3 regions of the Macrococcoides bohemicum genome follow, and region 1 is predicted to be linked to each of the others. Evidence: riboswitches for the same ligand, from Rfam matches in the RefSeq annotation. Region 1 holds a riboswitch; each other region holds the start of a gene.
The links. A riboswitch is a leader RNA that binds a small molecule or an ion and turns the genes downstream of it on or off. The one in region 1 is predicted to bind S-adenosylmethionine.
Positions count from the first base shown of each region.

Region 2: another riboswitch for S-adenosylmethionine. It lies ahead of HT586_RS03985 (methionine ABC transporter ATP-binding protein); the one in region 1 lies ahead of HT586_RS01060 (O-acetylhomoserine aminocarboxypropyltransferase/cysteine synthase family protein).
Region 3: another riboswitch for S-adenosylmethionine. It lies ahead of HT586_RS03255 (methionine ABC transporter ATP-binding protein); the one in region 1 lies ahead of HT586_RS01060 (O-acetylhomoserine aminocarboxypropyltransferase/cysteine synthase family protein).

Region 1 covers NZ_CP054482.1:201,175-206,000, reverse strand. Annotated here, with positions in the region: gene HT586_RS01075 (GNAT family N-acetyltransferase) at 33-311, opposite strand; gene HT586_RS01070 (hypothetical protein) at 269-487, opposite strand; gene HT586_RS01065 (PPK2 family polyphosphate kinase) at 612-1,472, shown strand; SAM riboswitch class I at 1,550-1,645, shown strand; gene HT586_RS01060 (O-acetylhomoserine aminocarboxypropyltransferase/cysteine synthase family protein) at 1,736-3,013, shown strand; gene HT586_RS01055 (homoserine O-acetyltransferase/O-succinyltransferase family protein) at 3,014-3,802, shown strand; gene HT586_RS01050 (HAD-IC family P-type ATPase) at 3,929-4,826, shown strand, end outside.
Region 2 covers NZ_CP054482.1:759,869-764,694, forward strand. Annotated here, with positions in the region: gene HT586_RS03965 (Spx/MgsR family RNA polymerase-binding regulatory protein) at 1-148, shown strand, start outside; gene gcvH (glycine cleavage system protein GcvH) at 221-589, shown strand; gene HT586_RS03975 (toprim domain-containing protein) at 682-1,071, shown strand; gene HT586_RS03980 (thioredoxin family protein) at 1,043-1,354, shown strand; SAM riboswitch class I at 1,394-1,499, shown strand; gene HT586_RS03985 (methionine ABC transporter ATP-binding protein) at 1,572-2,597, shown strand; gene HT586_RS03990 (methionine ABC transporter permease) at 2,590-3,282, shown strand; gene HT586_RS03995 (MetQ/NlpA family ABC transporter substrate-binding protein) at 3,335-4,168, shown strand; gene HT586_RS04000 (DUF1304 domain-containing protein) at 4,207-4,572, opposite strand; gene sufC (Fe-S cluster assembly ATPase SufC) at 4,813-4,826, shown strand, end outside.
Region 3 covers NZ_CP054482.1:613,921-618,746, reverse strand. Annotated here, with positions in the region: gene HT586_RS03265 (MetQ/NlpA family ABC transporter substrate-binding protein) at 1-628, opposite strand, end outside; gene HT586_RS03260 (methionine ABC transporter permease) at 646-1,311, opposite strand; gene HT586_RS03255 (methionine ABC transporter ATP-binding protein) at 1,301-2,317, opposite strand; SAM riboswitch class I at 2,387-2,493, opposite strand; gene HT586_RS03250 (phospholipase D family protein) at 2,617-4,104, opposite strand; gene HT586_RS03245 (hypothetical protein) at 4,167-4,826, opposite strand, start outside.

The DNA of each region.
Region 1 (4,826 bases):
ATTTGCGTGAAGTTTACACTTCACGCATTTTTTCACCTTGCAGTAAGCTGGGTATCTTCCCCCTCTACCTGATTACCTTGTACAAATCCAAGTTTTAAATACATGTCATGTGCAACGATATTAGGGACATCCACAAGTAACGTTATATATTTAATATGCGGAAAATTACTCATAATAAATTCCGGTAAAGCAAATAATGCTTGTTTTGCATAACCTTGTCTTAAATGTCTGTTGTCAGTCGAAAAAGATCTTAAATATATACTGTTATCTACTTCAAATTTGCTTTCAAATTCGCTATGTTCATGTAACACAAAAATACAACAGGTATTCCCTCTTCATTTAGTCCAAAAATTGGTGTGCGATTAGTATCTTCTTTTGCTACATTGATATTTATTTCAGGACTTTTCACAAACTTTAGTTGTTCTTCAGTTAACTCAAATTGTTCAAGTAAATCTTCGTGGTAATGGGTAGATTGAATAAGTTTCATAAATTCCTCTCTAAAGTCATCTTATTTCATAAGGATTATTATTAAATTATAACAAATAGATATAAATACTGTTTACTTCTATAGTTGCTAGGGAATACATTCAAAAAGTATATGGAGGGTTTCTATGGACATTAACCAATATAAAGTAATACCTAATACTAAATTTGATTTTAATAATTATAAATCAACAGAAAATGAAAAACAAAATAATGATAAGATAAAAGCGGATATCGTACCTGTTTTAACAGAAAAACTTGAAAAACTCCATCTAAAATTACATGCTGCTGAAAAGAATGGTATCATCGTTGTATTGCAGGCGCTAGATGCTGCCGGAAAAGATGAAGTTATCAGTTATATCTTCTCTAATCTAAGTGCACAGGGATTAAAGACTACTTCTTTCGGTAAGCCGAATGACACAGAACTTAAACATGACTATTTATGGCGTTATCATGAAGGTTTACCTGAGCGTGGGCAAATTGGAATTTTTAATCGCTCATACTATGAAGATGTACTTGCGCCAAGAATACATGATTCTGTTGCGACACACGAAACACCAAATAATGAAGTAGATGAATCAATTTGGAAAACACGATATCGTCAAATCAATGATTATGAACGTTATTTAACTGAAAATGGATTTGAAGTGATTAAATTCTTCTTCAACATGTCAAAAGATGAGCAACGTGATCGTTTACTTGAGCGAATGACTAATAAAGATAAGAACTGGGAATTTTCATTCAATGACGTAAAAGAGCGTGAGTATTGGGATGACTACCAAAAAATATTCTCTGAAATGTTAGAAGCAACATCTACTGAACATAGCCCGTGGTTTGTTTTACCTGCAGATGATGAATGGCATACAAGACGTATCGTTACAGAAGTTATGATAGATACGATAGAACGATTAAAGCCTGAGTTTCCTGAAATTTCACAAGAAAATCAAGAGAAACTAGAGGAATATATCAATAAATTAAAGCATAACTAACAAATGATTTTAAAATAAATGTTTGACAATTCAGAACAATCGTTTTAGAATAATGTTTAATTCTTACAACTAAATATAACTTATCCAGAGTGGTGGAGGGACTGGCCCCATGAAACCCAGCAACCTATTCAATTAGGTGCTAATTCCAGCAGGTATAACCTGAAAGATGAGCTTATGAGTCTACTTCTTTGAGGTAGGCTCATTTTTTGCTCCTCTTATTAAATTTAGTGTGGAATACAATTTAATGCCAGGAGGAATTTATAATGACAAAACAGTACAGATTTGAAACTTTGCAAGTTCACGCAGGACAAGTCATCGACAAGGAAACGAACGCACGTGCACTCCCTATTTATCAAACAACATCATTTACATTCAACGATACGGAACATGCTGCAAATCTCTTCGGTTTAAAAGAATTAGGTAATATATATTCAAGACTTACAAATCCTACAACAGCTGCTTTTGAGACACGTGTTGCTGAACTTGAAGGCGGCGTGGCTGGTGTCGCAGTCGCTTCAGGAATGGCTGCCATTACTTATGCAATACAAACTATTGCGAACAGCGGTGACCACATTGTAGCAACTACAAGCTTATATGGCGGAACACACACTTTATTTGAACACACATTCAAGAAATTCGGTATTGAAGCAACACTCGTGGATACGACAAATTTAGAACATGTAAAAGAAGCATTAAAAGAAAATACGAAAGCTATTTTTGTAGAAACTATCGGTAATCCCGAAGGAAATGTTGAAGATATTGAAGCACTTGCAAACATTGCACATAATCATGGTATTCCTTTAATCGTCGATAATACTTTTGCTTCTCCTTATCTGTGTCGTCCAATTGAGTTTGGCGCAGATATTGTCGTACATTCCGCAACTAAATTTATAGGAGGACATGGTACTTCAATTGGTGGGGTCATTATTGACAGTGGCAATTTTGACTGGAATAACGGTAAGTTTAAAAACTTATCAGAACCTGATCCTAGCTATCATAATCTCGTTTTTACCGAAGCTTTTGGTGAAGCAGCCTATGCTTTTAAGATACGTACAACACTACTCAGAGATACTGGTGCAGCAATTTCACCGTTCAATTCATTTCTATTAACTCAAGGATTAGAAACACTTTCTCTTCGTGTAGAGCGTCACGTGGAAAATACAAAAAAGGTAATCGCGTTTCTTTCAAATCACGATAAAGTCGCGTGGATTAAATATGCAGATACACCAGAGAGTCCATACAAAACATTACAAGAAAAATATTTACCTAAAGGTGCAGGTTCTATCTTTACGTTTGGAGTTAAGGGTGGACGTGAAGCCGGCAAGAAGTTTATCGAATCACTTAAGCTCTTCTCTTTACTTGCAAATGTTGGAGATGCAAAATCACTTATCATTCATCCCGCTTCTACTACACATGCACAACTTACAGAAGCTGAACAGCTCGCAGCAGGTGTAAGTCCAGAAACGATTCGAATTTCTATTGGCATTGAACATATTGATGATATCATCGCAGACCTGGAACAAGGATTAAGTGTGATTTAATTGAATATTCCTCGTATCCTTATCATTAATTTAATGCCAAATAAATTCGAGACGGAACTGCAGTTTAAACATCATTTTAATACAGCTATGATTGATTTTTTATATTTAAAGACACATCGAACTAATACCGAAAAGAGAAATTATGCTAAGCAACATTATATAAATTTCGACCAAGCTAAACAACACGATTATGATGCGTTAATCGTGACAGGAGCACCTGTAGAGCATCTCCCTTTTGCATCTGTATATTATAATGATGAACTTAAAAGCATCATAGATTGGTCTAAAGCACAACAACAAACGCGTTTATTTATTTGCTGGGCAGCACAATTTGCACTACATCACTATTACAATATTGAGAAATTCACTTTTAAAGGTAATAATAAATTGTTTGGCGTTTATTCTTATGATGTTCTGGCAGATCATCCTTTAACAAAAAATTATCAAAGCTATTATATACCCCAATCTCGTTATACTAATTTTGGGATACAGGATATTAAAGATAAGACTGACTTAACCATAGTCAGCACTCATCCTGAATTTGGTGCAGATTTATTAATTTCAAAAGATAATAAAGACATTTATATAAATGGTCATTTAGAGTATGCACCTAATACGCTTCATACGGAATATATTCGTGATTGCAAAAAAGGGCTAACAATTTCATTACCTGAAAATTACTACGCTCATGATAATTCTAGTAATTTGGTAATGCGACGTTGGAAGCCTTTTGCTGATTCATTTTTCAATGCCTTTGTAACTATGGTTAATACTGATAAAAGCAAGTAATAATATTAAAAATTCACAAAGATTTAATCATTGTGTTAATTCCTATTAAATACATTCCTTTCGTTAGAATTACTTAATTATTTGCGTTACGATAAGAGTAATACTATACGCAAAGGAATGTTCATTATGAAAAATGAAAAATGGTATCAACTCACAATCGATGACACGATTCTTGCATTTCACACCTCTATAAAAAGCGGTTTGTCCCATGAACAAGTTGAAGCAAACCGGTTAACTTATGGTCTTAATGCACTCCCAGCAAAGCGAGACAAACCTAAAATCATTAAGTTTTTCGGTCACTTTAACGATATTTTAATATATGTATTACTAGTTGCTGCAGCTATTACAGGATTTTTAGGACACTTTCTTGATATGTCGGTTATCATTCTTGTTGCAATTATTAATGCAATCATTGGTTATGTACAGGAATCTCGTGCTGAAAAAGCTTTAGAAAGCATTCGTAAAATGATGACGAGTGAGGCTGTAGTAATTCGTGATGGCCGTAGTCAAACTATTCCCGGCGAACAATTGACAATCGGAGATATCGTTATTTTATCATCCGGTGAGAAGATACCTGCAGACTTACGTTTAATCGAGGCGAATAATCTAAAGATTGAAGAGTCTGCTTTAACCGGCGAATCTGTCCCAGTCCAAAAAAATACACGTAAAATCTCAGAAGATGCTGCACTCGGTGATAGAAAAAATATGGCTTATTCAAGCTCATCTATTACTTCAGGTTCTGGAATAGGTGTAGTTGTTGCAATCGGAAAAGACACTGAACTTGGTAAAATTAATCAGGCAATGACTGACACAGAACAGATGACGACCCCATTGATGCAACAAACGGGTCAATTCGGTAAATCAGTGAGTATTGGTATTGTTGTAATTTCTATCGCAATTTATTTATTTGGTTTGTTTTATCACAATTATCCAGCAGACGAACTACTCTTATCTGTTATCGCGCTTGCAGTTGGTGCTATACCTGAAGGATTGCCTGCTGTTATTTCAATTATTTTAGCACTTG
Region 2 (4,826 bases), 560 kb from region 1:
TAAAGAAACATTAAGCGAAAAGTCAGATGATGAAAAGTTTGAATTACTTGCTTTAGATGGTATGTTAGTTAAAAGACCGTTAGCTGTTAATGGCAATAAAATTACTTTAGGCTTTAAAGAAAAAGAATATAGCGATACTTGGTTATAAAAATAATTGAATAAACGCTTACAATGTGTCATTATTATAGTGATAGTACTTTAATTAAACGGAGGGTTTATAATGTCAAACTTAAAATTTTCAAAAGATCATGAATGGGTAAAATCAGAAGATAATGTTAAGACAATCGGTATTACAGATTTCGCACAATCTGAATTAGGGGATATCGTATTCGTTGAATTACCAGAAGTTGGAGATGAAATCGAAGTTGATGCTCCTTTTGGTAGCGTTGAGTCAGTAAAAACTGTATCTGAATTATATGCTCCTATCTCAGGCAAAGTTATTGAAGTTAACTCTGAATTAGAAGATTCTCCTGAATTAGTAAACGAATCAGCAATGGATCAAGCATGGATGATTAAAGTAGAAGCTGACGATGCTGGTCTTGAAGAATTAATGGATCAAGCACAATATGATGAAATGATTAACGCATAAATGGTATAATCTCCTTGATAATAATTTATCAAGGAATTTTTTTATTATCAAATTGCTAAAACTGAATACAATATGATAAAAAGGTGATGGACATGTCTGTAATTACTAAAGTTATCGTTGTAGAAGGAAAGCGTGATAAACTAAGATTACAAGAAGTATTAACGGAACCTGTACATATTATATGCACCAATGGCACGATGGGTATCGGAAAACTGGATGATATGATTGAAGATTTGTATCATCATAAAGTTTATATTATGACCGATAGCGATAAAGCTGGACGCAAAATTAGATCTTGGTTTAAACGCCATTTGAGTGAAAGTAATCATATTCATATTGATCCGAAATACGGTGAGGTGGGTAATTGTCCACTAGATTATTTAGCAAGAACGATGATAAAACATCAGTTTGATGTAAAACAACAATTTGTCTGGAAAGGTAAGACCGCGCAATATGAACTTAAATCAGCTTTTGCAATTTGAAATTTCAGATCAACCATTTATTCTATTTGGATATACTCCGTTTTGTGGGACATGTAAGCTTGCAGAAAAGATGTTAGATATTACTGCTGCATCTCTAAACATACCAGTTACAAAAATTGATTTAAATTACTATGAAAATTTAAGTCAGTATTACGAAATTAAAAGTGTGCCGGTATTGTTGTTTATACGTAACGGCATGGTAGAAAATATATCTTATCAATTTGAGTCCGTAACAACTTTATATGAAAATTTAAATTTAATGTTGACGAATACTTCAAATTGACTTAAGATAAAGAACATATTCATAAAACAACTAAATAAACTCTTATCTAGAGTGGTGGAGGGATGTGCCCTATGAAACCCGGCAACCGTCAATAATGACATGGTGCCAATTCACATAAAGTTATATTAACTTTAGAAGATGAGAGAGTCGAAAATAGATAATTATCGTCTTTCTTATGTCCACATAGGAGAGACGTTTTTTTGTTAGGAGGCCAAATTTGATTACATTAAATAATGTTGTAAAGACATTTACAACCAAAAAAGGAAATATACAAGCTGTCGATAACGTAAATCTTGAAATTCAAAGCGGTGAGATCTACGGTATTATTGGCTTCAGTGGTGCTGGGAAAAGTACATTAATTCGAATGTTTAACGGATTAGAATTACCTACGAGTGGTGACGTGATTGTAAATGGCAGTACCATCAATAAGTTGTCAAAGCAGCAACTGAATAAAGAACGTCAAAAAATATCAATGATATTCCAGCATTTTAACCTACTTTGGAGTAGAACGGTATATGATAACATTGCATTACCTCTTGAAATAGCTGGCGTTAAAAAGAGTGACATCAGTCCAAAAGTGAAATCTTTGATTAAACTTGTTGGATTAGAAGGAAGAGAAAATGCTTATCCTTCAGAATTGTCAGGTGGACAAAAACAACGTGTAGGTATCGCCCGTGCATTAAGTAATGATCCTGATGTTTTACTCTGTGACGAAGCAACGAGTGCTTTAGATCCACAGACGACAGATGAAATACTAGAACTATTAGTTGATATCAATAAAACGTTGAACTTAACGATAATTTTAATCACTCATGAGATGGAAGTAATTCGCAAGATCTGTCATAAAGTAGCTGTAATGGAGTTAGGGAAAGTGGTTGAAGAAGGATCAGTGATGGAAGTATTTAATAATCCAAAAACAAATATCTCAAAACGTTTTGTACGTGATGATGTCCAGGATAATGAAACTGAGACTTCAATCGAAGAGATTAAACAAGCATATCCACATGGCAGTATCCTGAAATTAAAATTTGTTGGATCTTCAACTGGCCAGCCTATCGTAAGTAAAGTAATTAAGAAGTACGGCATCGAGATGAATATCTTAGCAGGGAATGTTAAACATACACAAGCAGGATCTTTCGGTAATTTAATTGTTCATGTTAAAGAAGTTAACGGATCACTTCAACCTATCGCTGAAGAATTAAAAAGCCATGGTGTTGAGATGGAGGTAGAAAGACATGGATAATTTTATTAAAACATTGACAGATATGTTAGGTATGAAAAATGTGGTATGGGCAGATGTATGGACTGCTACTGTTGAAACACTATCAATGACTTTTATTTCTGCAATATTCACATTTATATTTGGATTAATTATCGGCATTATTTTATTTTTAACATCTCGAAGTAAGTCAAAAGCAGCTCGTGTATTTTATAGTGTTACTGCTTTTATCGTCAATTTATTCCGAGCAATCCCATTTATTATCTTGATTTTATTGCTATTCCCCTTTACAAATTTAATCATGCAGACAATCAGTGGTGTAAAAGGAGCGCTACCAGCTTTAATTATCGGTGCGGCACCTTTCTACGCGCGACTTGTTGAAATTGGATTGAAAGAGATTGATAAAGGTGTAATTGAAGCTGTGGAATCAATGGGCGCAAATACATGGACATTAATTAAAAAAGTATTAATTCCTGAAAGTTTACCAGCGATTGTATCTGGTATTACAGTCACAACGATTGCACTCGTTGGTTCTACAGCAATCGCTGGCGTTATTGGTGCCGGTGGTTTAGGTAACTTAGCTTACTTAGTTGGATTCACAAGAGGACAAAATGACGTAATTTTTGTTTCTACAGTAATTATTTTAATTATTGTATTCCTCATTCAATTCGTCGGTGACATTATTACGAAGAAAGTTGATAAACGTTAATTATCCATAATGGATTTTTATAAAAATAATACAAAAAAGAGGAGCGTTAAAAATGAAAAAATTATTTTACGTATTTCTTACTGCATCATTAATATTAATTCTTGCAGCTTGTGGTAATGATAAATCTGACGACAACAAAACTTCAAAGTCAGATGACAAAACGATCACAGTAGGGGCTTCACCCGCACCACATGCAGAAATTTTAGAAGAAGCAAAAGCAGCACTTAAAAAAGAAGGTTATGATTTAAAGATTAAAATCATCAATGACTATACAACACCAAACCGTATGTTATCAGAAGGTGACATCGATGCGAACTACTTCCAGCATACACCGTATTTAGAAACAGAGAAAAAAGCTAAAGGATACAAAATTGAATCAGCAGGAAATGTTCATATTGAACCTATGGCTGTATATTCAAAAAAAGTGAAAAGTTTAGATGAATTAAAAAAAGGTGCAACAGTCTATGTTTCTAATAACCCGGCTGAAGAAGGACGTTTCTTATCATTCTTTACCAAAGCAGGTTTAATTAAACTTAAAGACGGAGTAGATCCTGTAAAAGCAACATTTAAAGACATCGTTGAAAATAAAAAAGATATTCAATTCAACAACAAACAAGCTGGTGAATTTGTACCAAAAACGTATAACAATGGTGAAGGCGATGCAACAATCATCAACTCTAACTTCGCTTTAGCAAATAAATTAAATCCAGTTAAAGATTCAATTGCAATTGAAGATAAAGATTCTCCATACGCAAACTTAATTGCAGTGCAAGAAGGACATAAAGATGATGCTAAGATCAAAGCATTAGTTAAAGTATTACAATCAAAAGAAATCCAGGATTTCATCAATAAAAAATATGATGGTGCTGTAATTCCAGCAAAATAGTAAAAAAAGAGATTAAGACATTTGTCTTAATCTCTTTTTTAATGAAAGATTATTATTGCGATCAAAGCTAAAATTGCAGGTAAGCCCTGCTTGATTAATATGCCTTTACTACTTGTCATTGCACCGTATATAGCTGCAATAATCACAAATATTATAAACATTGTGGTAATTTCAAGTTGGTTCTGGCTTATAAATAAACCATATCCTAAACCAGCTGCAAGAAAACCATTATAAAGGCCCTGGTTCTTAAATAAAGTTTTTACGCGGTCATCTTGTAAGAAATTATAATCAATATCAAATGTTTCTGCAGCGCGTTTCGAATTACTGAAGAACATTTCAAGAATCATAATATAAATGTGCTCAATAAATACAATCGTTGCTAAAATCAATGAAATTATATGCATAAGTACCTCCTCGATTAATAAATAGATTGTACATCTTATCTTGTTTGCTGTATAGCATTTTCAATCAAATATCTTATTTTCTCACTGAATTTAAAATATTTAGTCCGATTAATTTAACTAACACCTTATTTAGGTTATAATAAGTACTGTGATTTAAGTCATAGGTCTTTGACCTCAGATTAAAATTATTATAAACTAGATAAGATGAAATTATTATATATATATCGGAGGGAATTCAATATGGTATCAGTTTT
Region 3 (4,826 bases), 410 kb from region 1:
GATAAATCGGATCATCTTTTGGATTAAGTCCAGCACGCGCTGCAACACCATTATTAATGATAGAAACTGCTACATCTTCTAATACACGTGGTGTTTGCTGCGCATCAATCGGTTTGATTTTTAGATCAAGTTTGTTTTCTTCAATTTTGTCTGGTCCACCAAATAGACCGAAGTCACTAGATAACTTAATTAATCCAGCTTGTTCTAATAACTTTAATGCACGCGCCTGATTAGTAACGTCATCAGGAATTGCAATTGTATCGCCTTTTTTCACATCTTTAATGTCTTGAATCTTTTTAGTATATGCCCCAAGTGGTGCAAATACTGTTGTACCTACTACAGATAATTTTAATTTATGATCTTTTTTAAACTGATCTAAGAAAGCGAAATGCTGGAACGCATTTAAATCAATTTCACCTTCAGCAAGCGCATTGTTAGGTGCTGTGTAATCCTGGAATTCAACAAATTCAATTTTTATGCCATCCTTCTCTGCTTCTTTCTTAACAACATCCCAGACTTTAGAGTCCACGCCAGTTACACCAATCTTAACTGTCTTTTCATCTTCTTTACTACCACATGCTGCTAGAATTACGATTAAACTTAAAAATAAAACGAATAACTTTTTCATCTTTTCATTCTCCTTTTTTATAAACGACTTGTATATATGCTTGCTACTTTGTTACCGATAAATTGTGTGATCTGAACTAAAACAATTAATATAAGCACTGTAATAAACATGACTACAACGTCAAAGCGCTGATAGCCATATGTAAAAGCGAGATACCCTATGCCACCAGCACCAACAAGACCTGCTACTGCAGAGAACTCGATGAGTGATACGGTAGTAAAGGTTAACCCTAAAATGAGGGCTCCTGCTGCTTCCGGAATTAATACTTTAAATAAAATATCAAACTTACTTGAACCCATAGACTGCGCTGCTTCAATTACACCACGATCTACTGAAACGATATTGTTTTCCACAACACGCGCAATAGATAATGATGCAGCTAACGTCATCGGAAATATCGCTGCCCAGATCCCGATAGATGTACCTACTAAAAATCTAGTAATCGGAATCAGTGCTACTAAGAAAATAATGAACGGAATCGGTCGAATTGTATTGATGATTGCGTTCAATATCGTATTTAACACTTTATTTTCTAAAATATTGCCCTTACCAGTTGCATATAATAATATACCTAGCGGTAAACCAATGAGTGTTGCCAGTACTAAAGTAATTGCTACCATGATGAGTGTGCTGATTGTGTGCTCTAATATTACTGGCCAGAATGTACTTAAATCAGTTTTCAAATCCTTCTACCTCCCTTACTTCTATGCCGTGCTGTGTTATTTCTGATAAGGCACTTTGAATATTTTGAACATCACCAACCGCTTCGATTAATAAATTCCCAAATAATCTATCAGTTAACTCGGTGATACCGCCATACAAAATATTAAAATCAACATGATTTGCTCTACCAATCTTACTCAATACCGGCTCAAGAATTTGTTCATGATTAAAGATAAATCGATATAGTTTACGATTCGTAACATTAATATCTTTAGGGATGTCATCATTAAGTACACTATGCACAAAACGCTTTGTTGTTGGATGAACAGGTGTAGTAAATAGTTCAAATACCTTGTTACTCTCAACCACTCTGCCCTTTTCCATTACAGCTACTTCATCACAAATTGATTTCACAACTTCCATCTCATGGGTGATGATCACTATCGTGATATTAAGCTTTTCATTGATATCTTTTAACAGGTTTAATATTTCATCTGTCGTTTCAGGATCCAGTGCACTTGTTGCTTCATCACAAAGTAATATATCAGGATTCGTTGCTAACGCTCTTGCAATACCTACACGCTGCTTCTGTCCACCGGATAACTGATTTGGGTAATCATCTTTCTTATCATCAAGACCGACAAATGCCAGTAATTCGTCCACACGCTGCTCGATTTCAGCTTTAGAATATTGTTTCGTTAGCTTTAAAGGATAACGAATATTATCACTGATTGTCTTTGCTTTAAATAAATTAAACTGCTGAAATATCATGCCAATATTTTGACGTTGTTTACGTAAATCTTTCTCCTTTAATCCAACGATATCTCTACCTTCAACATATACATGACCAGAAGATGGCGCTTCAAGTCGATTAATTAACCTGAGTAAAGTTGATTTCCCAGCACCTGAATATCCAACAATGCCGTAGATTTGACCCTTCTTGATTGAAAGCGATACATCATCTAGTGCATTAATCGAACCTTTCTTTGTTTGATACGTTTTAGTCACGTGATCAATTTCAATGATTCCCATTTTTTCTCCTCCCAAAATAAAAAACGTGCACTCAGCTGGTAGCTAAATGCACGTTATACGTCCGATTTATCTGCCAAGCATGAGCTTGATGGAATTAGCACAGTGCTCTAAATTAGAGTCCGCTGCTGAGACTTCATCGGGCCATATCCCTCTGTCTCTCTTGATAAAATAATTATTAATTTGTTTTACATGTTACAGTGAATCAAATTATCTGTCAACAACATTTTAAAAAAAGTTTGAGCTGGGGATTTTTTGGCCGATAAATCCAGTTTGTCGGCCATCAAATACCATTTTTAAAAACTTGATAATCCACTAAACTCCTGAATACGATATATTACTGATTTCAAGAATGAAGGATCCTTCTTTACATCATAATGATCAGTTACATGCGCATAAGTATTATCCCATTTCGCATCAAAATCCTGATCAATCTTAGTAAATACCGGTAAGCTCGATTGTCCAGAAATCATAACATCCGTCTCTAGATTTAAGTCACCGACATTACGTCTTGTTAAATTCGCACTCCCTAAGATTAAAGTCGATTCATGTTTATCGTTATCTTTCAGCAATGTAAATTTCGCATGATACTGTTCACCATGACTCACTGCCCATTTAATCTTGATGTTATCATCCGACTTTGCAATTAACTCGTGTGCAACCGGTTTATTCGGAATGCCAGGTTTTTCTTTACCGAATGCTTCTTTATTTACATCTAGAATTAACTGCACATCTACACCACGTTTACTTGCATTAATTAAAGATTTTACAATATCTCGATCAGCAATATAGAACATGCCCATCTTAATAGAATCTCCATCACTCATTCGACCAATCTCTTCTAACAGCGCAGCTTTAATCTTCCCTTCAGTAACTAGTGTTGTCGTATAATTCATACCATTATTAAATGCGCGTGCATTGATCTTAAAATCATCAACTCTTAAATCTGCACCACTCATATTCATCGCATGTACTTCACTATTGATTAAATCTTCCTGAATCTGACCTCTTACTTTTAATGCAACATTTTGATGATGACCACTCGGATCATGTGGGTTACTTGAAGCAATAATTGCAGTCTTCTCTGTTACTAACGTTTTACGGTGATTGGCTTTCATATTGAGCAATCTACCAAATCCACGAACCGTTACATTCGGTTCATCTTTAGAAAAAATATTGGTAATTAATCCATTCTCATTATTACCAAACCAACGTAATGTTGGGCGCCAGAAACCTGAATATACTGGATTAGAGTCTCGTAAATGAACGAGATTCGTTTCATATAAATTTATTCCATTAGCGCGCAACTTTTTATAATGCGCAGGTGTATAACTGCCGTAGAATGAATTGATCGGGTCAGTTAACATATATATTCTAATATTCGGTTGAGCCTTCTTTTTAGCAACTAATGCATCCGTTAATTGTTCAGTTAATTTAGGAAATTCAATTTCACCATCATAAGCATTATTAAATAAAAACATATCCAGAATAATAAAGTCCTGTGCATCGCGAATTGCCTGTAATTGAGCATTAAAGATTTTGTGATCGTAATGCATCACCTTATCTTTCTCATATGTATTATCAATCAACACTTCAGCATCATTTGTCTTACTATAATCAAACCATTTCGACACGCCACCTGGCAGTGGTTTATTGGCACCATATATCGCACAAACAATATATGCGCCAAAGCAAATGAACGCAATTTTTTTGAAACCAAATTTCTTTTTTCTGCGTTTATTTTTAGGCTTAGATTTAGTAACTTGTTTCGTTTTTTTCGGCATAGCACACCTCCATATATTCACTTTATTATACCAAAAAAACAAAGCCCATAAGGACTTTGCTTTTAGTTATTCATAAGTACAAATTGGAATCCGCCATCAAAATAGTAAAGATGATTTCCATTTGAATTTGCACCATTTTCATTAAATTTTTCTTTAAATTGATTTCTGTTTATCTTTTTCGCAAAGTCAAGTTGCTTCACATCAACATCTTGAGTGGTTTTTATTTTTTTATAATTCGATTTGTCTCCTAAATCGTATATATTTCCTAGAGGCAATGCTGAGCTAAGATTAGAAATTAGTTTCTCTTTAACTAAATAACGAAGAATTTCCGTATCGTATAACGAAATATATAGACTGTCTTCATTAAATCCCATATCATTTTCACTAAATACAAGATTAAGAACCGTATTATTGAAAGGAATATCACCCTTTTCATCATAAGATTTTTTATACTTTTCAATTAATAAAGGTTTAAGTAGTTCTTTTTGTCTTTCACTTAAATCTTGTCCTGCAAAAGAGTTATCTGATGTTTCAATATTTAAAGTAACACTTTTCTTCATTAATTTATCCCAATTGATATAATTCGTAATCGTTTCCGCATTCTCTTTAGTAGCAACATTTTTCATATATCGATTAAAAGTATTCTCATCAACATAATAGTGACGATTTATTTTACGACCATCATTCATTTTATATGTAATATCTACTGGTACTTGAGTATT